DNA from 2 places in the Paenibacillus provencensis genome. Region 2 is predicted to be linked to the other one. Evidence: predicted binding sites of a transcription regulator. Region 2 holds the regulator's gene; the other holds the start of a gene.
What was found. Region 2 encodes LexA, which represses DNA repair genes until DNA is damaged. Its sites were predicted from a motif close to CGAACATATGTTCG; they were not measured.
Positions count from the first base shown of each region.

Region 1: the regulator LexA is predicted to act here: its motif matches at 2,413-2,426, upstream of addB (helicase-exonuclease AddAB subunit AddB).

Region 1 is NZ_JBHTKX010000001.1:149,390-162,028, forward strand. It holds gene ACFQ3J_RS00780 (Na/Pi cotransporter family protein) at 1-729, opposite strand, end outside; gene ACFQ3J_RS00785 (class I SAM-dependent rRNA methyltransferase) at 858-2,240, shown strand; gene addB (helicase-exonuclease AddAB subunit AddB) at 2,634-6,140, shown strand; gene addA (helicase-exonuclease AddAB subunit AddA) at 6,137-10,306, shown strand; gene ACFQ3J_RS00800 (exonuclease SbcCD subunit D) at 10,338-11,525, shown strand; gene ACFQ3J_RS00805 (AAA family ATPase) at 11,522-12,639, shown strand, end outside.
Region 2 is NZ_JBHTKX010000001.1:652,383-665,021, forward strand. It holds gene ACFQ3J_RS03230 (methionine gamma-lyase family protein) at 1-825, shown strand, start outside; gene ACFQ3J_RS03235 (MerR family transcriptional regulator) at 911-1,327, shown strand; gene glnA (type I glutamate--ammonia ligase) at 1,547-2,875, shown strand; gene ACFQ3J_RS03245 (Ltp family lipoprotein) at 3,246-3,944, opposite strand; gene ACFQ3J_RS03250 (DNA-binding protein) at 4,412-4,639, shown strand; gene lexA (transcriptional repressor LexA) at 5,168-5,797, opposite strand; gene ACFQ3J_RS03260 (LysM peptidoglycan-binding domain-containing protein) at 5,976-6,344, shown strand; gene ACFQ3J_RS03265 (DUF896 domain-containing protein) at 6,508-6,711, shown strand; gene ACFQ3J_RS03270 (hypothetical protein) at 6,760-7,275, shown strand; gene ACFQ3J_RS03275 (HAD family hydrolase) at 7,321-8,103, shown strand; gene ACFQ3J_RS03280 (FixH family protein) at 8,182-8,613, shown strand; gene ACFQ3J_RS03285 (cupin domain-containing protein) at 8,649-9,203, opposite strand; gene metH (methionine synthase) at 9,365-12,639, shown strand, end outside.

The sequences.
Region 1 (12,639 bases), 500 kb from region 2:
CCAAGCGGTAACACAGGTACCGACATTAGAGCCGAGTACAATGGCGATCCCGATTTCGGGAGGCAGGGCGCCGGTGGCAGCAAGGCTGATGGCCATGCCGATAACCGCAGCACTGCTGTGCACAATCGCAGTCAGGCATGCCCCAGCAGCCATGCCCCACCATACACTGTGGCTGGCTTGCTGAACAAACCAGGGAAATACCCCGCCTTGCTCTAAGGCGGGCCCGATACGCTGCATCATGAGGATGCCGAGCATAACCATGGAGAATCCGGCTCCCGCGAAACTGATATATCCTGCCGTATGAACTGCCTTCGAATGCCGGCTGTGCATGACATATTTTAATTCCCCGAGCATGACACAGACGATCCAGCAGCTGATGAAGAAGAGCAGCATGGGAACTGCGTATTTGCCAATCTTCAGACTGAGCAGCTCTGTCGTTACCGTAGTCCCCACATTGCTGCCCAGAATGATGCCGAGGGTGCGGGCATACCCTAGCAAATTCGCATTTACGAGGCCGATGGTCAGTACGGTGACCGCAGTGCTGCTCTGCAGCACAGCGGTCATTCCTGTGCTGAATAGCATGCCTTTTAACGGGGTTGCGGTGGCCCGATTCAGCGAGCTTAATAGCAGCGGGCCACTGAGTTTATAGAGTGAGGCCTCCATCAGCTTCATGCCTAGGAAGAAAATGATTAATCCATATATTAGAGGGAACACGATAGAATGTAACATGATATTGCAAGGACACCTTCTCTCTCTTCCATGACTTGTCTACTGTTCATCTTATGTTAGTGAAGGGACAACCATGACTTTCATGTGAGAGACCAGATTACTTGATTATAAAAGGAGTTGTAAGCATTTTGGCATCGGTTATTCTTACAAAGAGCCGTAAAAAAAGAGTGGAGCAGGGACATCCTTGGATCTACAAAAATGAGATTGAGTCGGTAGAAGGAAATGCGGAACCAGGGCAACTGGTGGAGGTAAAGAATCATCAAGGCCGTTATTTGGCAACCGGATACTATAATCCGGCTTCCCAAATTACCGTACGAGTCGTTTCCTATGAACCGGTCACGACAATGGACAAAGCCTTTTTTGTTCGCAAATTTGATCAAGCTCTGCAGCATCGTGTCCGCTTTGTTACTGGCGGAGATGCTTACCGTCTAATCTACGGAGAGGCAGATTTTGTTCCTGGGCTAGTTGTGGATCGATTCGGCGATGTGCTTGTCGTTCAGATACTGACTCTGGGTATGGATCTGTGCCGTGAGGCAATTGTCGAGGCTTTGGTCGAAGTTGTACAGCCCAAGGGCATCTATGAGCGAAGCGATGTCAGTGTAAGGGAACTCGAGGGGCTTGATCAAGTCAAAGGACTGCTATATGGAGAATGTCCAAGACATGTAACGGTTACGGAAAACGGACTTAAAATAAAGGTTGATATAGAGCAGGGACAAAAGACGGGCTATTTCTTCGATCAGCGGGAGAACCGGGCAGCGATAGAACCGCTGATGACAGGCTGGGGCGGCAGAAGTGGAATTACGATCCAAGAGGTGGAGCAAGACGGTGTGAAGACGCTCGCTCCGATCAACAAGAGTGGTAAAGTGGTAACCTTCCCTTATTGGGATGGTGCAAATGTACTGGAGTGCTTCTCCCATACAGGCAGCTTTACACTAAATGCCTGCAAGTTTGGAGCTAAGCGGGTGACCTGTCTTGACATTTCGGAGCACGCGATTGAAAGTGCCAGGGATAATGTGAAGCTGAACGGCTTTGAGGACCGTGTTGAATTTGTAATTGATGATGCTTTTCAATATCTGAGAAATCAGGTTAAAGGCTTGGAGGAACGTGCTGCAAGGGCAAAAGGAGACAAGAAGGTAGATACCTCGCTTGCCATGACGGCCGGAGGTGGACGTACCTTTGATGTTGTCATCCTGGATCCTCCTGCTTTTGCCAAGACAAGAGGGGCAGTTAAAGGAGCTGTTCGCGGCTACAAGGATATCAATCTGCACGGCATGAAGCTCGTTAATGAAGGCGGTTATCTTGTAACGGCAAGCTGTTCGTACCATATGCGTCCCGATTTGTTCCTTGAAACGATTCAGGATGCTGCAGCCGATGCAGGGAAAATACTAAGGCTCGTAGATTGGCGCGCTGCCGGTAAAGACCATCCTCAAATTTTGGGTGTGGAAGAGGGGCATTATTTGAAATTTGCCATCTTCGAGGTTCGATCAAAAACGCCATCCGGTATAAATTAAGCTAAGACCAGCTGCAGCATGAAGCATCCGTATTCTCTTTGAAGAAAGAGTGTGCGGATGCTTTTTTACTGTACTTATGTTAATGGAGCGATGATTAATTGGATGCTGGTAGAAGATTGCATGCTTGCTTGTATTGGAAGAATTTTAGCATGGTTTGACTTACTGGAATTACCAAACGCATGTTCCTGTAGAATGAGATATGTTATACTTGTGCTTAGACTCTATAAGGTTTTTGTTTCATTTATTTTGAAATTTATAAGTTGTATATCTTAGTTATATTGGTCATTTACAAGCCTCTGTTGATCTTTTTAGGAGGAAAAGTCTGACTTTAAATACATACATGTCAGTATGCTGATGATGTAGTTCGAGAATTAAAAGGGAGGAATTCAATAAATGCCGCTTCATATGATGATTGGACGAGCCGGTAGTGGAAAAAGCACGGCTATTATCAATCAAATTACAGCCCAGCTTCGTGAGAACCCTGCAGGTAACCCTATAATTCTTATCGTTCCGGAACAGGCATCCTTCCAGGCAGAAACCGAAATGATTCGTTCTCATGGCATGAATGGCTCCGTCCGGGTCCAAGTGCTTGATTTTCGCAGGCTCAGCTTGAGAGTGATGCAGGAAACAGGAGGATCTGCACTCATTCCAATTCGGGCAGAAGGCAAGAAAATGCTGCTCTACAAAATAATGCAGAAGCGCAAGGATGAGCTTAAGATTTTTTCGGCATCGGGTACACAAATGGGATTTGCCCATCAATTGAGTTCTCTGTATGCGGAAATGAAGCGATACGGAACCCAGGAACAATCTTTGAAGGAAGAGCTTGAGCGAGTGAGAGAGGTGCCCGGAGCAGGTACAATTCTGCACCACAAGATGCATGATATTTTGACCGTATACCAGGACTTCGAGGAAGAAGTATCGAGACTATATATGGATGAAGAAGATACACTGGACAAATTGGCAGACAGAATTCCTTCCTCGGAATATGTGAGGCAGGCTGACGTTTGGATTGACGGCTTCCGCAGCTTTACGCCACAGGAGCTCACCGTCATCAGACAATTGCTGTTGAACGCGAGCTCCGTGACCATATCGCTCACCCTGGACAAGCCTTATGATGCATTGCATATGCCGAATGAAATGAACTTGTTCTATTCTGCAGGTATGTCTTATGTCAAGTTAAAAGGGATCGCTGAAGATACAGCAGCGGGATTTAGTACAACTCATTTATCTCCGGCGCTCTTACCTCGTTATGCTTCTTCGGCGCTTGCGCATTTGGAAGCTGGCTTCGAGGCTCGTCGCGTCCTTATGAAGGATGCAGGTCATGAAGGGATTAATATTTTCGCAGCCGAGAACAGCAGAGCTGAGGTCGAAGGAGTGCTGCGAGAAATCAGACGTTTGGCAAGAGAAGAAGGGGTTCGTTACCGGGATATGGCAGTCCTTGTCCGAAATCTGGGCGATTATGGGCATATTGTTGCACCCTTGTTCAAGGATTACGAAGTGCCCTACTTCCTGGATGAGCGCAGGGATGAGCTGCATCATCCGCTTGCCGAGTTTATAAGGTCGGCCCTGGATGTCGTCAATAGACGATGGAAGTATGAGGATGTATTCCGCGCGGTGAAGACGGATCTGCTGCTGCCGCTGGATGGGACCGTAAGTCGATACGACATGGATATGCTGGAGAACTACGTGCTGGCGACCGGAATTTCCGGCTACAGATGGACAGATGGCAAGCCGTGGAAGGGAGTGCCGAGTTTGTCCCTCGAAGAAGATGAACCAACCGGTTCTGAACGTAATCGCAGCAGGTTCCTGCAATTAATGGAGAATTGTCGTGAAACGATAGTGTCTCCATTGTATACCTTTGAGAAGAGATTCAAAAAAGCAAAGAACGCGAAGGAACAATGTATCGCTCTATTCAAGCTGCTGGAGGATGCAGATATTGCCCGTAAGCTGGATGCGCTGAGCAGCAAGGCGCTTGAGGAAGGAAGTCCTGAGCAGGCGCGCGAGCATCGCGGGATATGGACCGCCGTTCTGGATTTGCTGGATCAAGTCGTTGAAATGATGGGCACCGAGCATTTGGATGCCGAGCTGTTTGCAGGGGTTGTAGAGACGGGTCTTGCCGAGCTGAAGCTGGGATTGATTCCTCCGGCACTGGATCAAGTGCTTATAGGAAGTCTGGATCGATCGAGAACAGGAAAGGTCAGTCATGTATTTATCCTGGGCGCAACAGACGGCGCCATGCCTCAAATCCAGCAGGAGGAAGGGGTTCTAACCGCTTCTGAAAGAGCTGTTCTTACGGACTATGGCATGCAGCTCGGGCCAGACGTGACACGTAAAATGCTGGATGAACGCTTCTTAATATATGCTGCCTTCACCCAGGCCAGCCACAGACTATGGATCAGCTATCCTCTTGCAGATGAAGACGGCAAGTCGCTCCATCCTTCAGAAATGATTCGCCATTTGAAGCGGATGTTTCCTGGGCTGGAGGAGCGCTTGCTCCTCTCTCGGCCAGGACAAGCCCCCGATTGGAAGGAGCAGGCAAGTTTCCTGCTTCGTCCTGAACTGACGATGTCCTATCTGATTGGCGAGCTTCGGGAATGGCGCAGAGGAAAGAACATTGAGGAGTCCTGGTGGGAAGTATATAACTGGTACCTCACACATCCGGAAATGCAGCTTCGACTTGAACGAATGCTCGAATCCGTGTTCTATAAGAACCGTACCCGTAATCTTACGAAAGAAACGAGCTTCAAGCTGTATGGAACACAGCTCAAGACCAGCGTTTCCCGTATGGAACGCTTTGCGTTATGTCCTTTCTCTCATTTTGTTTCGTTCGGGCTGAAGCTGAAAGAGAGACAAGTATATCGTCTTAAGGCGCCAGATATCGGGCAGCTGTTCCATGCGGCTCTAAGCAAAATGGCGATGAAGCTGAAGGAGCAAAACTTAAGCTGGGCTAATCTCAGCCGTGAAGAGTGCGTTTCCTATGCAGAGGAAACGGTCGATGTATTAGCGCCTCAGCTGCAAGGTGAAATTTTGCTGAGTACACAGCGTTATGGATATATTTATCGCAAGCTCAAAAACATCGTAAGCCGTGCCTCCATCATATTGGGTGAGCAGTCCAGAAGGGGCAGCTTTGAGCCGCTGGCGCTGGAGCTGGATTTTGGTCCAGACAAACCGCTGCCGCCGCTGTCATTTACACTGGATAACGGCGTTGTGATGCAAATTGTCGGCCGAATTGACCGGGTAGATGTAGCCGAAGGAGAAGATGGGGAAATATTACTTCGGGTTATTGACTATAAATCCAGCCAGACCGATCTGAAGCTGCATGAGGTGTTTTATGGTCTGTCGCTGCAGATGCTCACTTATCTGGATGTACTGCTGACTTACGCGGAGGAGTGGATCGGAGCAGAGGCTCATCCTGCGGGCGTGCTCTATTTCCATGTGCATAATCCTCTCCTTCAATCTGCCAATGGCATGGGAGCCGAACAAGCCGAACAGGAGCTGCTCAAACGTTTTAAGATGAAGGGACTACTGCTCGCTGATCGTGAAGTCATCGGGAAGATGGATACCTCCCTGGAAAAAGGATACTCCTCAATCCTTCCGGTAGCTGTGAAGACGGATGGTGGATTCTACAGCAGCTCGTCTGTCGCGACAGAGGAACAGTGGGACATGCTGCTGAGCTCCGTACGCGGAACGATTCAAGATATTGGAACACGGATAACAAATGGAGATGTATCAATATCTCCTTATCGCATGCAGCAGCAAAGTGCATGTACGTTTTGTCCATTAAAATCGGTATGCCAGTTTGATGAGAGCATGCCAGGCAGTGAATACAATTTACTCAAGAGACCGGGCAAGAACCAGGCTTGGGATTTATTTAACAGGGAAGGAGGAGAACCGGTATGAACATGATTCCAAAGCCGGAAGGAAGCTTCTGGAGCGACGATCAGTGGAAGGCGATTGCTTCTTCCGGAGAAGACATGCTCGTGGCTGCTGCCGCGGGCTCAGGTAAGACCGCTGTGCTTGTCGAGCGGATCATTCGTAAAATATCAGATCCTGAAGCAGGGTACAGCGTGGACCGGCTGCTGATTGCGACGTTTACCAAGGCAGCGGCGTCTGAGATGCGGGAGAGGATTCGTGATGCATTGGAAACGGAGCTTGAGCAGAGTCCAGGCAGCGAGCATCTTGCCAGACAGCTGACTCTGCTTGGTAGAGCACCGATTACCACACTCCATTCCTTCTGTATGGAGATCATTCGGAGATATTATCAGCTGATTCCCTTGGATCCAACATTTCGAATTTTGAACGAATACGAAGCAGAGCTTATGCGTCAGGAGCTGCTGATGGAACTATTTGAAGAAAAGTACGGAGAAGAAGGGGAAGGAAGCGATTTTCGCAGGCTTGTTGATTGGTTCAGCGGAGAACGAAGCGATGATGCCATGTATGGACTTGTCCAAAGACTGTATGATTTTGCCCGCAGTCATTCATGGCCCGAACACTGGCTGTCGGAGATGGCAGCCGCGTTTGAGGTTCGGTCATTGGAAGAGCTGAGCAAGACGGAGTGGGTCGCAAGCATTATGAGAGATGCGGAGCTGGCTCTGGGCGGAGCGTCAGATCAGCTCAAGCAGGCGCTTGATATTGCACAGGAGCCAGAGGGACCGGCAGCTTACGCCGAGACCTTTACCGAGGATTTGGAGATGGTAGAGCGGCTATTAAACCACGTTCGAAACGGATCATGGTCAGAATTATATGATGTGTTTAGCAGCTCCGCCTTCGGGAAGCTCAAATCGGTGCGTAAAGGTCAGGCTGATCCGGGTCTTCAGGAGAGGGCGAAGGATCTGAGAGAATCGGTGAAGAAGACCGTGACCGAGCTGAAATCGGTCATGTTCGGCAGAACACCAGAGCAATTTCTTAGCGAACTATCGAAGATAGCGCCACTTATGAAAAAGCTTGCCGAGATCGTCATCTTATTCGGCGAACGATTCACTCGAGAAAAACAAGCAAAAGGAGTCGTTGATTTCAGTGATCTGGAGCATTATGCGCTCCGGATCCTGCGTCATGTGGATTCAACTCCGGAGCAATCGTACCCTTCTGATGCAGCTATGGAATACAGACAGCAGTTTGACGAAGTGCTTCTGGATGAATATCAGGATACCAATACGGTTCAGGAGGATATTGTCAGCCTCATTTCCCGTGAGAATCCTGGGAATAGGTTCATGGTCGGTGATGTCAAGCAGAGCATATACCGCTTTCGTCTGGCAGAACCAGGCTTGTTCTTGGATAAATACAGAAGGTATGACCATGACGGAGGTAGGGAAGGTCTGCGAATTGATCTGGCACGCAATTTCAGAAGCCGCAAGGAAGTAGTCGATGCAGTCAATATGCTGTTCAGGCAGATTATGAATGCCGGTGTAGCTGAGATTGAATACGATGATGCAGCCGCACTGTCCTTTGGCGCCTCGTTTCCAGAGACATCCGAATCGGCAGAAGATTATACACCAGAGCTTGTACTCATTGATCGTGCTGGAACAGGCTCCTCGGAAGACGCTGAGGCAATAGAAGGCGAGCTGGCAGATGCATCTGAACAGGTTGAACAGCTGGAGATGGAAACGGCGGAGCTGGAGGCTTCCTATATTGCCGCTCGGATTCACCAGATGGTCGGCAGCTCGGGAGAAGCTACGCAAATCTATGACAAGCATACCAAGCTCATGAGACCCGCGAAGTACGGAGATATCGTTATCTTACTGCGATCAGCCAGAATATGGACACCTCTCATGATGGAAGTGCTGAAACGGGAAGGAATTCCCGTAACCGGTGATCAGAGCAAGGGCTTCTTTGAAGCTACGGAAGTAGAAATCATGCTGTCACTTCTGCAAATCGTAGATAATCCCCAGCAGGATATTCCGCTGGCTTCCGTTCTTCGATCTCCTATTGTAGGGCTGGATGAAGAGGAGCTTGCTCTGGTTCGTCTGTCCGGTAAAAATATGTCATTCTACGATGCAATGATGAAGACCATTGCAGATGCAGGCAATTCGGCCGGTACGTCGTCTACAGTCTATTCGGATCCTGACATCAGTGAGAGCAGTGAACGGCAAGCAGCACAGCTGGAAATGGAGTTCGCTCTCAGAGAGGCTAGTGCAGCGACAGAGACGATAGATGATACAGAAGATCGTATTGAAGATCTTACAGATGGATTTATTGCAGAACCATCACCAGAACGATTAGTAAACGAACTGTCAGCTGCTTTGCAGGATACAACTAAGGCTGGGGAAGAGATTCAAGATCATCCTCTGCATGGAGGTGAGCCTGCGGCTAGTGAAGCGCTAGTAAGTAAGCTTCGGGAGTTTAGCGGGTGGCTTGAGCAATGGCGGCATGATGCACGTAATGGAAGCTTGAGCGAGCTGATCTGGAGGATCTACCAAGACACAGGTTATCTAGACTGGGTCGTGGGTCTTCCAGGCGGAACGCAGCGCAGCCGCAATCTACAGGCGCTATATGATCGGGCCAAGCAATACGAGAACTCGACTTCCCATCGGGGCTTGTTCCGTTTTCTTACGTTCATTGCCAGGCTGAAGGACCATGGCGGTGATCTCGGTACGGTCAGTGGTACGGGGGATACAGATCAAGCCGTGCGCATTATGACGATCCATCGAAGCAAAGGTCTCGAGTTTCCGATCGTGTTTGTAGCAGGGATGTCCAAAATGTTCAATCAGCAAGATTTGAACTCTCCCTTCATGATGCATAAGGAGCTTGGCTTTGGTCCGAGATTCATTGATGAAGCCCATCGGGTCGGTTATCCGACACTTGCCAATCTGGCGATCCGCCGTCGTGCGCATGCTGAACTGCTGGCTGAGGAGATGCGAGTGCTGTACGTTGCGCTGACTCGTCCCAAGGAAAAGATGATTCTTATCGGTACAGTCAAGGATGCAGCTGCCCGGGCACTTGCCTGGTCCCAGATCAAGGATCTCTCAACCATGCTGCTGCCGGAAACCCTTCTTGCTTCAGGAAGAAGCTATATGGACTGGTTAGGCCCGGCCTTATTCCGTCATCCAGACGGGGAGCCGCTTCGGGAAATGGCTGGAATGGAGAATGTGGGCAGTATGCCTCACCGGATCTTCAGTGATGATCCGTCGCGTTGGATCGTTTCTATCACGCCTAGCTATGCGGTTCAAGGCTTAAGCAGTGGAGTTCTCCCTGATGAAGAAGGAATAGATGAGGAACGGATGCATCGCACAACCGCACTTATGGAGCGCAGACCTGTGTTGTCCAAGCTGGAAGAGAAGGTCGAAACAGCTCAGATGATTAATCATGTTCTCTCATGGACGTATCCATACATGGCAGCAGCGAAGACTCCAGCCAGCACGTCTGTTACCGAGATGAAGGCACTGCTGGCAGCACAGGATCGTCCTTCGCTGGAGTGGATGGACGAAATGGAGCTCTACGGTGCTCGCCCAGAGTCCAGAGAAACACTCCATCTGCGGCGGCCGAAATTTATGAGCGAGACCCTGCTCACACCTACCGAAAGAGGTACGGTGTATCACACCATTATGCAGCATATGCCGATGTTGACAGGGATGAGTCTTGATCTGATTAAGGAGACGATCGGAAGATTGATTGAGATGAATATTCTGTTGCCCCATCAAGCAGAGGCCGTTGAGCCTGAACAAATACTCAGGTTCTACGAGAGTGAGCCCGGACTACAGCTGACAAGAGCAGCATGGATCAGAAGGGAGATGCCGTTCAGCTACGGACTTCCCGCGGATGAGACGGATGAAGGTTTGTTCATGCCTATCTCACATGAGAAGGACTGGAGGCTGCAGAGCGAGCTCAGTCAGGAAACGGTATTGATTCGTGGTATCGTTGACTGTTTGTATGAGGTGGATGGCAAGCGTGTGCTGCTGGACTATAAGACAGACAAGGTGCTTGAGCATAGGGGCGGGGTTGCACAGCTGGCGGATGGCTACCGTTTTCAGCTTGATCTCTATGCAAGAGCGTTAAAAGATATTTTGGATTACGAAATTGATGAAAAATGGCTTTATTTCTTTGATGCGGATACGGCAGTGAAGCTCTAGAAATGCGGCGTAAAGGAGTGAGAGATACAATATGCGGATATTGCATACGGGGGATTGGCATTTCGGTAAGACGCTGGAAGGCAGAGGCAGGCTTAAAGAGCAGGAGGCGTTTGTAGACGAGCTGGTCACTCTTGCGGATGATCAGCAGGCGGACGTCATACTAATGGCGGGAGATGTGTATGATTCCGTCAATCCGCCGGCGGCTGCAGAGCAGCTGTTCTACGATGCCTGTGCCCGTCTTACGTCAGGAGGAAGACCTCTCGTGGTCATTGCGGGGAACCACGATCAGCCGGAGCGTGTCGCTTCGGTCTCTCCTTTGGTAAACAATAGAGGCATTACGCTGGTTGGCTTGCCAACATCCGAGATTATAACGGTTAATGCCGCGAGAACGGGGGAAGTCGCAAAAGTCGCGGCACTCCCTTATCCTTCTGAGTCAAGGTTAAACGAGCTGCTCACAGATGACGCTGAAGAGCAAGGCATGCGTAAGGCATATAGTGAACGTGTCGGCGAACTGATGCGGCATCTGGGCCGTTCATTTCGGCAGGACACTGTTAATTTGGCAATGAGTCACATCTATGTCCTGGGCGGCCTTGAATCCGACTCGGAAAGACCCATTCAGGTAGGCGGAGCTTACACGGTGGATCCTTCAGCACTTGCCATAGGCGCGCAGTATACTGCGCTCGGACACTTACACCGGCCGCAAGCGGTCAAGGGTGAAGGGATGATACGTTACAGCGGATCTCCGCTCGCCTACAGCTTCTCTGAATCCGGACAGACCAAATCCGTTGTCATGGTTGATGTTGCTCCCGGAGGCATGCCCTCAGCTAGAGAGGTTTATCTGAGTAGCGGCAAGCCGCTTGTACGATGGAAGGCCCAGGAAGGGCTCGCACAAGTGTATCAATGGCTGGAGGAGGGCAGAGACGCGAATGCCTATATCGATCTGGAGATTTCTCTGAGTGAGGCGATGTCTCTCGGAGAGATTCAAAAGCTTCGCAAGGCGCGAGAGGGAATTATCCATATCCGTCCGGTATACCCGGAAATGCTGACTGAGGAGCTGCGTGCAGCTCGTTCTGAGCTGCCTGTGCATGAGGTGTTCCGCCGATTTTACCAGCGCCAAACCGGGGGAGCAGTACCCGATGACAGTCTGGTTCGATTGTTTCTCGAACTGGTCAATGAGGAGGAGTTGTCAGCGGAAGGTGAAGAGGGGGCTGTGTCATGAGACCTGTCAAATTGAAGCTGTCTGGTTTGCAGAGCTACCGTGAAGCACAGGAAATTGACTTCAGGACATTAACGGAAACAGGGTTGTTTGGAATTTTTGGCCCGACGGGAAGTGGTAAATCTACCATTCTCGATGCGATCACTCTTGCTATGTACGGTAAAGTGGAACGAGCCGTGAACGGAACACAGGGGATTATGAATCAGGCGGAGGACACGCTATATGTTTCCTTCAGCTTTGAACTGCAATCAGAGAAGGGTGTACAGCATTTTCGTGTGGACAGAAGGTTCAAGCGAACGGGTGAAGTATCGATCAGCAATACGGTGAGCCGTTTTGTTGCCGTTACGGAAAAAGGCGAGGAAGTACTGGCAGACAAGCTTGCGGAGGTCAATCGAGCTGTAGAAGAGATGATTGGTCTGAAAATGGATGATTTCACAAGGGCTGTAGTTCTTCCTCAGGGCAAGTTTGCGGAATTTCTATCCCTTAAAGGGGCGGAGCGCAGGCAAATGCTGCAGCGGCTGTTTCATCTGGAGAAGTATGGAGATCAGCTTGCGATCAAGCTGAGCCGCAAGGTGAAAGAGAACGACAGTGCACTGAAAGCGCTGGAAGCGGAGCAGCAAGGACTGGGTCTTGCGAGCAAGGAGGCCTTGGAAGAGGTGCAGAGCAAGCTCAGTGAATCAGTATTAGTGGCCGAGAATGCCCGGAAGCAGCTTGAGGAGCTGACAGCAGCAGCTGAAGGCATGGCAAAAATAAGAGAGCAAATGCTGGAGCGCAGTAAATATCGGCAGCTTCTAGATGGAATGATCCAGCAGCAAGCTCACATTACAGAGCTTGAGAAGCAGCTTGAATTGTCATCCAAAGCGGCAGGTCTCATTCCAATCCTGGAGGAGCTTGAGAAGATACAGACTGAATCCGTTAAACGTCAAGCAGCTGCGGAAGCGGCTAAGGTACAGCTTGATCAGTGGGAGCAGGCCGCATTGGACTGTTCACAAGTAGAGCACCAAGCTGCGAGAGTCTTGACTGAGGAAGAGCCTAAGCTGCTTGTTCGGCTGGAGCAGCTTGAACAAGCACGGGAGCTGGAGCGGGAAACAGATGCGGCAAAGAAAGCTTTAGCCAA
Region 2 (12,639 bases):
TTGAGTCCTGAAGGACTGGTGGACTTTGCAGCGGTAGAACAGGCCATTCATTCCAATACCAAGGTTATCGGCATTCAGCGTTCAAGAGGATATGACTGGCGCTCATCCTTTACAGTGCAGCAGATCAAAGAAATGATTGAAAAAGTAAAAGCAATCAAGCCGGATGTGATTGTATTCGTAGACAATTGTTATGGGGAATTTACGGAGGAGCAGGAGCCAACTGAGGTAGGGGCAGACCTGATTGCAGGCTCTCTGATCAAAAATCCTGGTGGAGGTATTGCTGAAACAGGGGGCTACATTTGTGGTAAAGCAAAATATGTCCAGCTGGCTGCATACCGCTTAACTGCACCCGGTATTGGGGGAGAAGTAGGTGCAATGCTGGGTACGACAAGAGGGATATATCAGGGTTTGTATCTTGCTCCATCTACCGTGGGACAAGCCATAAAGGGTAGCATTTTTGCTTCAGCTATGTTTGAAGCAGTCGGTTTTGAAACGAAGCCGGCGTGGAATGAAATACGAACAGATCTGATTCAGGCTGTTTCCTTTAGCGGACCAGAACATCTGATTGCGTTCGTACAAGGTATTCAGCGTGCCGCCGCTGTGGACAGTCATGTCGTGCCGGAGCCATGGGATATGCCGGGTTATGAACATCCGGTTATTATGGCAGCAGGAACCTTTATTCAAGGAGGCAGTCTGGAGCTCTCCGCCGATGCGCCGATTCGTGAGCCTTATATTGGATATATGCAAGGCGGACTTACTTATTCTCATGTGAAATACGGTGTGCTCATGGCGTTACAAACGATGAAAAATCGTAATTTACTGTAAGTTTACCTAACACATCATTGACACTTAGTATCATAAAAATGTACAATGATGATATCTTAGAATACTTGGAAGGTAGATGAACGAGATGGGTGACGAAATACGCAGAAATATGGCCTTATTTCCAATTGGTATTGTGATGAAGCTTACTGATTTGTCTGCACGCCAGATCCGCTACTATGAACAGCATAATTTGATCGTACCTGCACGTACTTCGGGCAATCAAAGAATGTTTTCTTTTAATGATGTCGAACGATTGCTCGAGATTAAAGCCCTCATTGAGAAGGGTGTAAACATAGCTGGAATCAAACAAGTAATGAATCCTGTCACGAAAGAGTCAGAGGAAGCAACGATCATTACGGCGGACACAGAAGTGAAGCGCAGAGAGCTGTCAGATTCACAGCTCCACCGTTTACTTAAGCAGCAGCTGGTATCTGGCGGCAAACGCCCAGGACAGGTTTCTCTGATCCAAGGGGAGCTGTCGAGGTTCTTTAACAAGAAGTAATGTTAGTTAACGAAGGGGAGCGGGTATAAGAAAAACAGGATAGGAATGCCTTAAGAGCTCGTAATCGCTTTCTTGACATCTTATCCTTTGCCTGTGACAATGAATGAGACCCATCATTTCTTGCAGCTCTGTAGTGGCGTTATCTGCGGTATACGATTAACCTGCAATAGCAATACTTGTTGAAGCTGATACTTTTAAGAAGAAGAGGGAGAGGATATAGTGAGTTATACAAAAGATGACATTCTCCGCATAGCGAAAGAAGAAAATGTACGTTTCATTCGTTTGCAATTTACAGATTTGCTTGGAACAATCAAAAACGTTGAAATTCCCGTAAGCCAGCTGGAAAAAGCACTCGACAACAAGATGATGTTTGACGGCTCTTCCATCGAAGGCTATGTTCGTATTGAAGAATCAGATATGTACTTGTACCCGGATCTGGACACATGGGTTATTTTCCCATGGGTAACAGAGAATCGTGTTGCGCGTCTTATTTGTGATGTGTATATGCCAGATGGAACTCCGTTTGCTGGGGACCCGCGTGGCATCCTGAAGCGTGTGCTTACAGAAGCAGAGCAAATGGGCTACACTTCTATGAACGTAGGACCAGAACCCGAATTCTTCCTGTTCCGTACGGATGCCAATGGTAACCCAACGGAAGAACTGAACGACCAAGGTGGTTATTTTGACCTTGCTCCAACGGATCTTGGAGAGAACTGCCGTCGTGAGATCGTACTGACGCTCGAGGAAATGGGCTTCGAGATTGAAGCCTCTCACCATGAGGTTGCTCCAGGGCAGCATGAAATTGACTTTAAATATGCAGACGCAATCAAGGCTGCTGACCAGATCCAGACATTTAAACTGGTTGTCAAAACGATTGCTCGTCAGCATGGACTGCATGCGACCTTTATGCCTAAGCCGCTCTTCGGTATGAATGGTTCAGGCATGCACTGTCACCAATCTCTATTCAAAGACAATGTGAATACATTCTATGATGGATCCGATACTTTGGGTCTCAGCAAAACAGCACGCCAATACATGGCTGGTATTCTCAAGCATGCACGCGCTATGGCGGCAATTACGAATCCGACAGTGAACTCTTACAAACGTTTGGTTCCTGGTTATGAAGCGCCTTGCTATGTTGCATGGTCTGCAAGTAACCGTAGTCCGATGATCCGTATTCCGGCTTCCCGTGGGCTAAGTACTCGTGTAGAAGTACGTAATCCGGACCCTGCTGCGAATCCATATCTGGCACTGGCTGTGATGCTCAAAGCCGGACTGGACGGAATTAACCGTGAGCTGAGTCTTCCTGCTCCGATTGACCGCAATATTTACATCATGTCCGAAGAAGAGCGTATTGAAGAAGGTATTCCTTCACTCCCAGCCGACCTGAAGGAAGCATTGCATGAGCTGATCCGCAGCGAAGTTATTACTGAGGCGCTTGGTGATCATGCGCTGGCTCACTTCTATGAGCTGAAAGAGATCGAGTGGGACATGTATCGTACACAAGTACATCAATGGGAACGCGATCAATATTTGACGCTTTACTAAAACCGGAAACCCTTGGCGCTCTAAGAGCTCAAGGGTTTTTCTTTATGGGAGCATATTGTAGGATTATGAGCATACACATCTAAAGTAATACTGATGCTATGATGACCTATTCTTTCTTGTACGTATCTCAGCACCAGCTTTAAAAAGGAGTACTGCATGTGTGTTGCAAAGCATGAATGGCTATTACCAGTAAATTCGCTTTTGACTTTAATCGCGAACAATTCGGAAGATATTGCTAAATTTGATTAAAGACAAAGACTATCAAAGATCGAAGCAGCTGACTAAATGAAAGAGCCCTGTTCTCATGGACAGGGCTTTATTTCTAATTCATCCTCTTTTTAATTATTTTGAATATATAATATCTTCGTTCTTATTCTAAATTATCAATAGCGTATTGTGCTTCTTCCTCGGTGAATTTTTCCCCGTATTCTGAAATCAATTGATCATAAATAGCCGAATTTGACATACTCATAGTTTCTGCATATGTTTGTGCCTTTTTTAATGCATTTTCTTTCCAATCAAATACAATGTTATCAATAGCATATCGAGCGGCTTCTTCTGGGAAGTTTTCTCCATATTCAGAAGTCAACTGATCGTAAATTCCTGCCTTTGACATATTCATAGTTTCTGCGTATGATTCCGCTTTTATTAATGCCGCTTTATGTTCTCTAGGTATACTTTCCTCTTTTGCCGCTGCTTCTTTTTTGGCTGCTTCTTCAGTAGCTTTTGCTTCTGCTTCCTTTTTAGCTGTATCTTCAGCAGCATTTGCTTCAGCCTCTTGTGCGGCCTTCTCTTGTTCGTCTGGTTCTTCTGCTTCTTCAGTAGGAGCGTTTGAAGACGCTGTCGTAACATTTGTTTCTACGACTTCAGTAGATGTTTCATCTGATTCAGCTGTCTCGGTTTGAGTGCTTGGATCTGCAGATACCGCAACAACTACTATTATGAAAAGCACCAAGCAAGTTAAGAATCTTTTCTTAGCAAATCCATTCTTTTTGGCAACCGAAATCAAGCCTAACACTAGGTAAATAATAAATCCTACAAAACTAAACAAGCCTATAACTGCCCACATGTAGATATACCCTCCTAAAGTATCAATTCCAAACAAAACATAGTCTAACAGATATAGGAATATATATCCATATAGTTTTGCAAAATAATGCACAAAAGAAGATTACTGACTATGGAAAAGCCCTATTTTCTTGGACAGGTCTTCATTTCTATTTCATCATCTATTATCTCGGAAATAGCGGGTTACGCTTCTCACGGCCTTGGTCAGCTTAGCCACCGCAATAGTCAACCTCCTCGTAGCCCTTTAACGATAGGTAGGACTTGAGAGCCACACGGTCAGTTAATCTCAACGACCGACCGTGTGAGTTCCTTAATCTTTCTCTTCAATTTATAGCATACCGCGAAAAGGGCATGTTAATCATGAGTATGTCAAAAAAAACTAAAGCAACTTTGATAATTAGCTTACTTTCATTGGATTCAGCATTGTACAATCGTAATATTAATTATGGGGTGATTTGATGGAACGGGATGAAACTGATCCGTATTATTAACGAAAATGTGCTGACATCGGCTGAAGCAGTGGAAATGCTTGGAGGTTCAAAACAGAATCTTTCTTCCTTGATGAAGCGTCAAAAGCTTTTGCCGATTAAGGAATCTGGGTCAGTTTGTCTCTTCCTTAAATCATATGTTGAAGCGAGAAAAAAGGAAGCTGGGAATTACGTGAAAAGTATCGACCATACGAATAGTTTTAAATAGTGGGCTCTCTTGCAATTTGATATTGCATAACGTGGTAAAATTCTAACTAAAACGAAAAAGGCTTTTCTACAGGGGACAGCAACGGTTTATGCAATCGCTGAATTCTTACGTCCTTCTTTATACCGCAAAGATAGAGAAGACCCTATCTTGGTGTTTATTGATAAGGAGCTTGTTTGTAGTTGTGCGATTGAAGGATATAACAGAGTTAAGCGTTAAAGTAAAAGGAGGACATTATGTGCGCGAAGTCTGTATGTTTAAGTATGCAAATTAAGTTAGGGTTTAAAATAAAGGCCAGATTACATAATTAGAGTCTAAGTTCTAAGTTCTAAGTTCGAAAGAGTGCTTACCAGTTTATCTGCAGGTAAGGCACTCTCTTTATACCAACGTGCCCCGAAACAGGATACAAACCTCAGTTGAGTAAGAGATTGTTGCAACAAAATATAAGTCAGTTGACTACAAAAAAGCAGAGGTCTTCTCGCGAAGATCTCTGCTTATTACTTACTATACAAAAAATAAAAAAATGGCTAATTAATGAAGGAAGTCACGGAACAAGCCTATGACCTTACCTAGAATTGTTACTTTCGTAAGCCGGAGAGGTTCATATGTAGGATTCTCTGGCTGCAGGCGAATATGGTCTTTCTCTTTATAGAAAGTCTTAACGGTAGCTTCGTCATCTTCAGTCATCGCGACGACGATATCTCCGTTATTCGCAGTTTGCTGCTGGCGGACGATGACATAGTCACCATTCGAAATTCCCGCTTCAATCATACTATCTCCGACAACGGACAACATAAACACTTTCTCATCACCAACATACTGCATCGGCAGTGGGAAATAATCTTCAATATTCTCTGTAGCTGTGATCGGAATACCTGCAGTAACTTTACCCACTACAGGGACGCGAGCAACCGTCTGAGTAAATTGAACTACATTATCATCATCATCTTGACCGAGCAATTCAATAGCCCGTGGCTTGGTAGGGTCTCTACGAATTAACCCCTTCTTCTCCAGACGATCCAGGTGTCCGTGAACGGTTGAACTGGAGGCTAGGCCAACAGCTTCACCAATCTCTCTTACGGACGGAGGATATCCTTTCAATCGGACTTCATTGCGTATAAACTCCAGAATGGCTAACTGTCTGCTGGATACCTTCGACATACCGTATCAACTCCACATAATAACGTTTGGGAAAATTATAGCATAGAACCTCCGTTCGTACAAACATTAGTTCTAAAAAAATGCAGAACAATTGTTCTCAAAAACTATTGCCCAAAACACATGTTCGTGTTATAGTGAGTTTATAAGAAATGAGAACAAACGTTTGGAGGTTGGAATAATGCTTAGATACAGCACTTATAACAGCATACATCCTAGAACAGATGAATCGACTAACAATACCTTGGGTGAAACGATACATATTATAATGAAGAAGAACAAACAGAGAACAATCCGCTTGATATTGATCGTGGCGATTCTGTTTCTGAGCTTGACTGGGTTCATGACTGTTTTTGCAGATGCGGGACAAGAGATGACATATGAGAAGGTTGTTGTAAATCCGGGCGATACCTTATGGGCAATCGGCACAGAATACAAACCAGAAGGTATGGATATAAGAGATTATGTGAATCAAATTCAGCGAATTAATGGGTTATCAAGCAGCGACATACAAGTGGGCCAGATGCTGAATCTCCCTTATTTTGATTGATATGTATAATTCATTCATATTATTTAACATGCTGAGGACGCGGCTTGATCTGCGTCTTTTTTCTGTTCTGTATTAAATACAGGCTATACAGGTATTTACCTTGACAACCCTTTCTAATCATGTCAAAGTTAAAGAGACTATGCATTTTGGAGGGGAACAACAGTTGGATATTGAACGTCTAGTTGCGAGGATTAATGAGCTTGCACGCAAGCAGAAGGAATCCGGGCTTACTGAAGAAGAATTGGCTGAACGGGCTGAGCTTAGAGAGATCTATTTGAACAACATCCGCAGCAACTTCCGTCAGCAGCTGGAATCCATTGAAATTGTGGATGATGTAAGCGGCGACACTTATTCAAAAGGAAAATGATTTATTAAATAGGTTAATGCTTTTGTTATAGATTGAAGGAGGATACTCATGGCGAGTTCATTTGAAAGATCGGTAAAGAAAAACCAGCAGAAAATTAATAAAGATCGTAGAAAGAGAGGCCAGCCATCCATCGGATCTGGTGTTGAACAAGAAGATGTGTTTAAAGGAAGAGCCTTTTTGTTCCCATTTGTACTTGTTGTGCTTTCATTTATGTTCCTGACCCTTAGTGGTTTGACGACAGATGGAGTAGGTACATTTGACTGGGTCGTATTCGCGCTTTATCTTGGACTGGCAATAATGTATTTTATGCGTCGACCTTATCTGAAAGTCGGCAAGAAGCGTATCAAGACGATTAAGCTAAGCAGAGAACGTTCCATGGGTGTAGAGGATATTAAGAAAATTGTGTTGGAAAAGGGATCTGTCATTGTTGAGCGCAATGGTAAAGGTGGTCCTTGGGTGTTCAGCAAATTGCTTAACCTATATGATGTAGAAGCGATGGGAGCACGACTTGTACAGTTTGCCCAAAATCATCAAATACCTGTCGAAGATAAGAGAGTAAAGTAAGAAGTCTAACATACGATACCATACATTCGGGGGAGAGAGAGAAGTATGTCAATCAAAGCAGTGCTATTCGATTTGGATGATACACTCTTATGGGATGAACGGAGTGTAGAGGAAGCTTTTTATGAAACATGTCTAATTGCATCAAATCAAACAGGAGTTGATCCTCATGAGCTGGAGACTTCTGTTCGCAATGAAGCAAGGAAGCTGTATGAATCGTATGAAACGTTTGCTTTTACAAAAATGATTGGCATTAACCCTTTTGAAGGATTATGGGCTAATTTTAACGGGAGTGACAGGGCTGAATTTAAGCAGCTCGAACAGATTGCTCCTGCGTACCGCCGAGATGCTTGGACCAAGGGTCTTCTTGCTCTAGGTATTGATCAGCCGTCACTCGGAGCGGAACTTGCAGAACATTTCGGTAAAGAGCGCCGAAGCCGTCCCTACATGTACGATGAAACAATTGAGACACTAGCTGAATTGCAAGGTAAGGTGAAGCTTCTATTACTGACAAATGGTTGTCCTTCTCTGCAGCAAGAGAAGCTAGATGGGGTTCCTGATCTTGTTCCTTTCTTTGACCACATCGTAATCTCAGGTACATTTGGCAAAGGGAAGCCGGATCCTTCAATCTTCAAGCATGCTCTGGATTTGCTGGATGTATCTCCAAATGAAGCACTGATGGTTGGTGATAAGCTGACCACTGACATTAAGGGAGCCCTTGCAGCAGGAATCAGAGCGGTTTGGATTAACCGAAATAATAAGCTGAACGAGGAAGCTTACGCTCCTGACGTAGAAATTAAGCATTTATCTGAAATCAAAAAAATGTTATAATCTTCCATGTAACCGCATCTGCTGCAGAGCAGCGGCGGTTTTCTTTTTACACAGAGTTAAGGGAGGAAGCTGAAGATCTTGAAACCCTTCTTACAATTGAACGGAGCAAATCCTTACCGGCAGCGGATCTCGATGGGCTTCATTATAATAACTTTATGTATTCTAATATCAGGCTGCTCATCTGATGCTTCTTCAGAGCCGGTAGTTCTCATGGAACCGATTGAAGTCAAGCTTAGTGCTTCAAGTGAAGAGATAAACCTGAACGAAACCGTACATATGGAGGCTGTGGTGACTCAACAAGCAGATGTCGTAGATGATGCAGATGAAGTGATGTTCGAGATTGCTACATTGGACGGTGTCGGCATGCAGTTTGAGGCGACACACCAAGGAGAGGGGGTATACGTATTTGACTATCAGTTTAAAGCTGCAGGAAAATACAAAGTCACTTCCCATGTCTCAGCAAGAGGTTTCCACTCGATGCCATCAGTACAAATAGTGGTGAAAGAGTAGAGTCAATTATGAATATCAGACAAGCTAGGACAACCTCATCGAGGTTGTCCATTTTTAATGTATTCCGGGTCGGGGTAGGGAGATACGGTCCAACCGTTTTCTTTAATAGTTAGCCGAACGGCTATGACCTCCTTGTTCTTCATTAGAGCAAAGGAATGTGGGGTATTCTCAGGAATAGCAATGACATCTCCTGCTGTTAGCTCTATATCAATATAGCCTGTTTCTTCATCAGCCTTCATGCTGAGAATACCGTTTCCTGACAGAATTGCATGCGCACCTTCATCTCCATGTGTATGCATTTCTTCAAGTTCAGCCAGCTCGGCTTCAAGGTCGGCAGTGGCATTTGACAGTGAAATGACTTCCCATTGTTGATAGCCATGACGTCCTGCCATATCAGAAATTTCTTCTTTATAGAGGTTCAAGACCTGCTGTTGTTCTTCGTCAGACAGCAGATTGTTTTTATTAAGCTCTGCCGGCAGCTTGGTTGAATCCCATTGCTCATAGAGCACATTATAGTCTTTTAGAAAATTACGAACATTCTCCATTCCGCTAATTCTTTCATTCGTGTTTCTGATCAAAATTTCTGGCATGATTATTCCCTCTTTTCTAATTGGTTTAATGAATGAATTACCTTCCCAATAGGGCTCCTTTCTGCTAAACTAAGACTTAACGTTTTGCGGGAGGTATGACAGTGATCAAGAGTGACTTAAAGGATACGTTGAATAAACGAATATTAATTCTAGATGGCGCTATGGGCACCATGATCCAGCAAGAGAATCTGACTGCCGAGGATTTCGGCGGTGAAGAGCTGGATGGCTGTAACGAAATACTTGTGCTTACGAAACCGGAATTGATTCAAAATATACATGAACGTTATCTCGAAGCTGGCGCTCATCTTATTGAAACGAACACCTTTGGGGCCACTTCTGTCGTGCTAGCAGAATACGATATCCAAGATCGAGCAAGAGAGATTAATCTCGCTGCAGCGAAACTGGCTAGAGCAGCTGTGGATAAATATAACTCACCGGAATCTCCACGATATGTCGTAGGAGCTATGGGACCGACGACGAAGACCTTGTCAGTTACAGGAGGCGTTACTTTTCAGGAGCTGATTGACAGCTATGAAGAGCAAGTTCTGGCTTTGATCGACGGTGGTGTTGATGTACTACTGCTAGAAACTTCTCAGGATACACTCAATGTCAAAGCTGGCAGCATCGGGATCAGACAAGCATTCTCCAAACGCAGCATCGAGCTCCCCATCATGATTTCTGGGACGATTGAGCCGATGGGAACAATGCTAGCAGGTCAGAACATTGAGGCGTTTTATGTTTCCTTAGAACACCTTAACCCGATATCGGTCGGGCTAAACTGTGCAACAGGTCCAGAATTTATGAGAGATCATATTCGTTCCTTGTCCTCCATGGCAGGAACGGCGGTCAGCTGTTATCCCAACGCAGGTTTACCGGATGAGAATGGTCAATATCATGAATCACCAGATTCTCTGGCGACCAAGATTGCTGCTTTTGCTGAACAAGGCTGGATCAATATTGCAGGGGGATGCTGCGGGACTACACCGGATCATATCAGGGCTCTTGCTGAAAAGCTGGGTACAATGAAGCCTCGTCCGCTTACTGGGGAACATCCTCCGGCTATTTCGGGTATTGACCCTGTGTATGTAGAACAGGATAACCGCCCTTATATGGTTGGTGAACGAACCAACGTGCTGGGTTCCCGTAAATTTAAACGTCTTATTGTGGAAGGCAAGTATGAAGAGGCTTCTGAAATTGCTCGTGCTCAGGTCAAGAACGGTGCTCAAGTTGTTGACATTTGCGTACAAGACCCTGATCGGGATGAAGCTGAGGATATGCGCAAGTTCCTGGAGCTCGTAGCTAAGAAAGTTAAAGTACCGTTAATGATAGATACAACAGATAGTGAAGTCATTGATCTTGCCCTGCAATATTCTCAAGGAAAAGCGATAATCAACTCCATCAATTTGGAAGATGGCGAAGATAAATTTGAGAACGTAACGCCGATCATTCACAAATATGGAGCAGCTGTCGTTGTCGGAACGATAGATGAACGAGGCCAAGCTATCAGCAGGGAGGACAAGCTTGAGGTCGCCAAACGATCCTATGATCTTCTCGTGAATAAATACGGTCTTAAGCCCGAAGATATTATTTTCGATACGCTTGTATTTCCCGTCGGTACAGGTGATGAGCAGTATATTGGATCTGCTGCCGAAACGATAGAAGCCATTCGGATGATCAAGTCGGCATTACCAGGGACACATACGATACTAGGAGTCAGTAATGTTTCGTTTGGTCTGCCTGAGGCAGGACGTGAAGTGCTTAATTCAGTCTTTTTATATGAGAGTACCAAGGCAGGACTAGATTACGCGATCGTTAATACGGAAAAAGTAGAGCGTTACGCCTCAATACCGCTTGAAGAACGGAAACTTGCCGAAGATTTAATCTATCGAACAAATGATGAAACCTTAGCTGCTTTTGTGGCAGCATTCCGTAATAAAAAAGTGGAGAAAAAAGTCCAAATCTCAACTCTGACCTTGGAAGAACGTTTAGCTGCTTACGTTGTTGAGGGCAGCAAGGAAGGACTCATCCCTGATCTGGAGCTGGCGAGAGAGAAATACAGTCCACTTGAAATTATTAACGGACCGCTAATGAAAGGGATGGAAGAGGTTGGAAGACTATTCAACAACAATGAACTCATTGTTGCTGAGGTACTGCAAAGTGCAGAGGTAATGAAAGCTTCTGTGGCACATCTGGAGCAATTCATGGAGAAGAATGAATCCTCGGTGAAAGGTAAGATCATGCTCGCTACGGTGAAAGGTGATGTGCATGATATCGGTAAGAACCTTGTCGAGATCATTCTCGCGAACAATGGTTACCAGATCGTTAATTTGGGTATAAAAGTACCACCAGAACGTATCATTGAGTCTTATCGTGCAGAGAAAGTAGATGCAATCGGTTTATCCGGCCTATTAGTTAAATCAGCGCAGCAAATGGTGCTCACCGCACAGGATTTGAGGAATGCGGGAATTGACGTTCCCATTATGGTAGGTGGAGCAGCACTGACGAGGAAATTCACCAAGACTCGAATTAGACCTGAATATAGCGGAATGGTTGTATATGCGAAGGATGCCATGGACGGATTGGACATCGCAAACAAGCTAATGAATCCGCAATCCAGAGAGCTGATGCTGAAGGAAATGGAGCTCGAGAAGGAAAAGGATGCAGCAGCCGATAATAAGGTAATTCCTTTACCTGAGTTGACAAGAGTGGAACGCTCCAAAATTTCTCAAGAGGCACCTGTATATTTGCCACCTGATCTAGCAAGACATACCATTCGGAATTATCCAATTAGTCATATTCTTCCTTATGTAAACATGCAGATGCTGCTTGGGCATCATCTGGGAGTGAAAGGGAACGTAGAGCAGCTGCTTAAATCAGGTGATTCCAAGACAGTTCAGCTCAAAGAAACCGTCGATCAAATTATGGATGAGGCGATCAAAGACGGAATCATCAAGGCTAATGCAATGTATCGTTTCTTCCCAGCGCAGTCCAGAGGAAATGACATTATCATATATCATCCGGAAGATCATACTCAGGTATTGCATACCTTCACTTTCCCTAGACAGAATGTCGATCCCTATCTTTGTTTAGCCGATTTCCTGAAACCGGTTGAATCGGGTGTTATGGATTATGTAGGATTTTTAGTGGTTACCGCAGGACATGGCATTTCAGAGCTGGCTGCAGAGTGGAAAGAGAAGGGGGACTATCTCCGGTTTCATGCACTCCAATCCATTGCGCTTGAAGTGGCTGAAGGTTTGGCAGAACGGGTTCACCATATGATGAGAGATACCTGGGGATTCCCTGATCCGGCAGATATGACCATGAAGCAGCGTCTTGGGGCTAGATATCAAGGAATCCGAGTTTCTTTTGGGTATCCAGCATGTCCGGATCTGGAGGATCAAGAACCGTTATTTCGCTTGATGCGTCCGGAAGATAT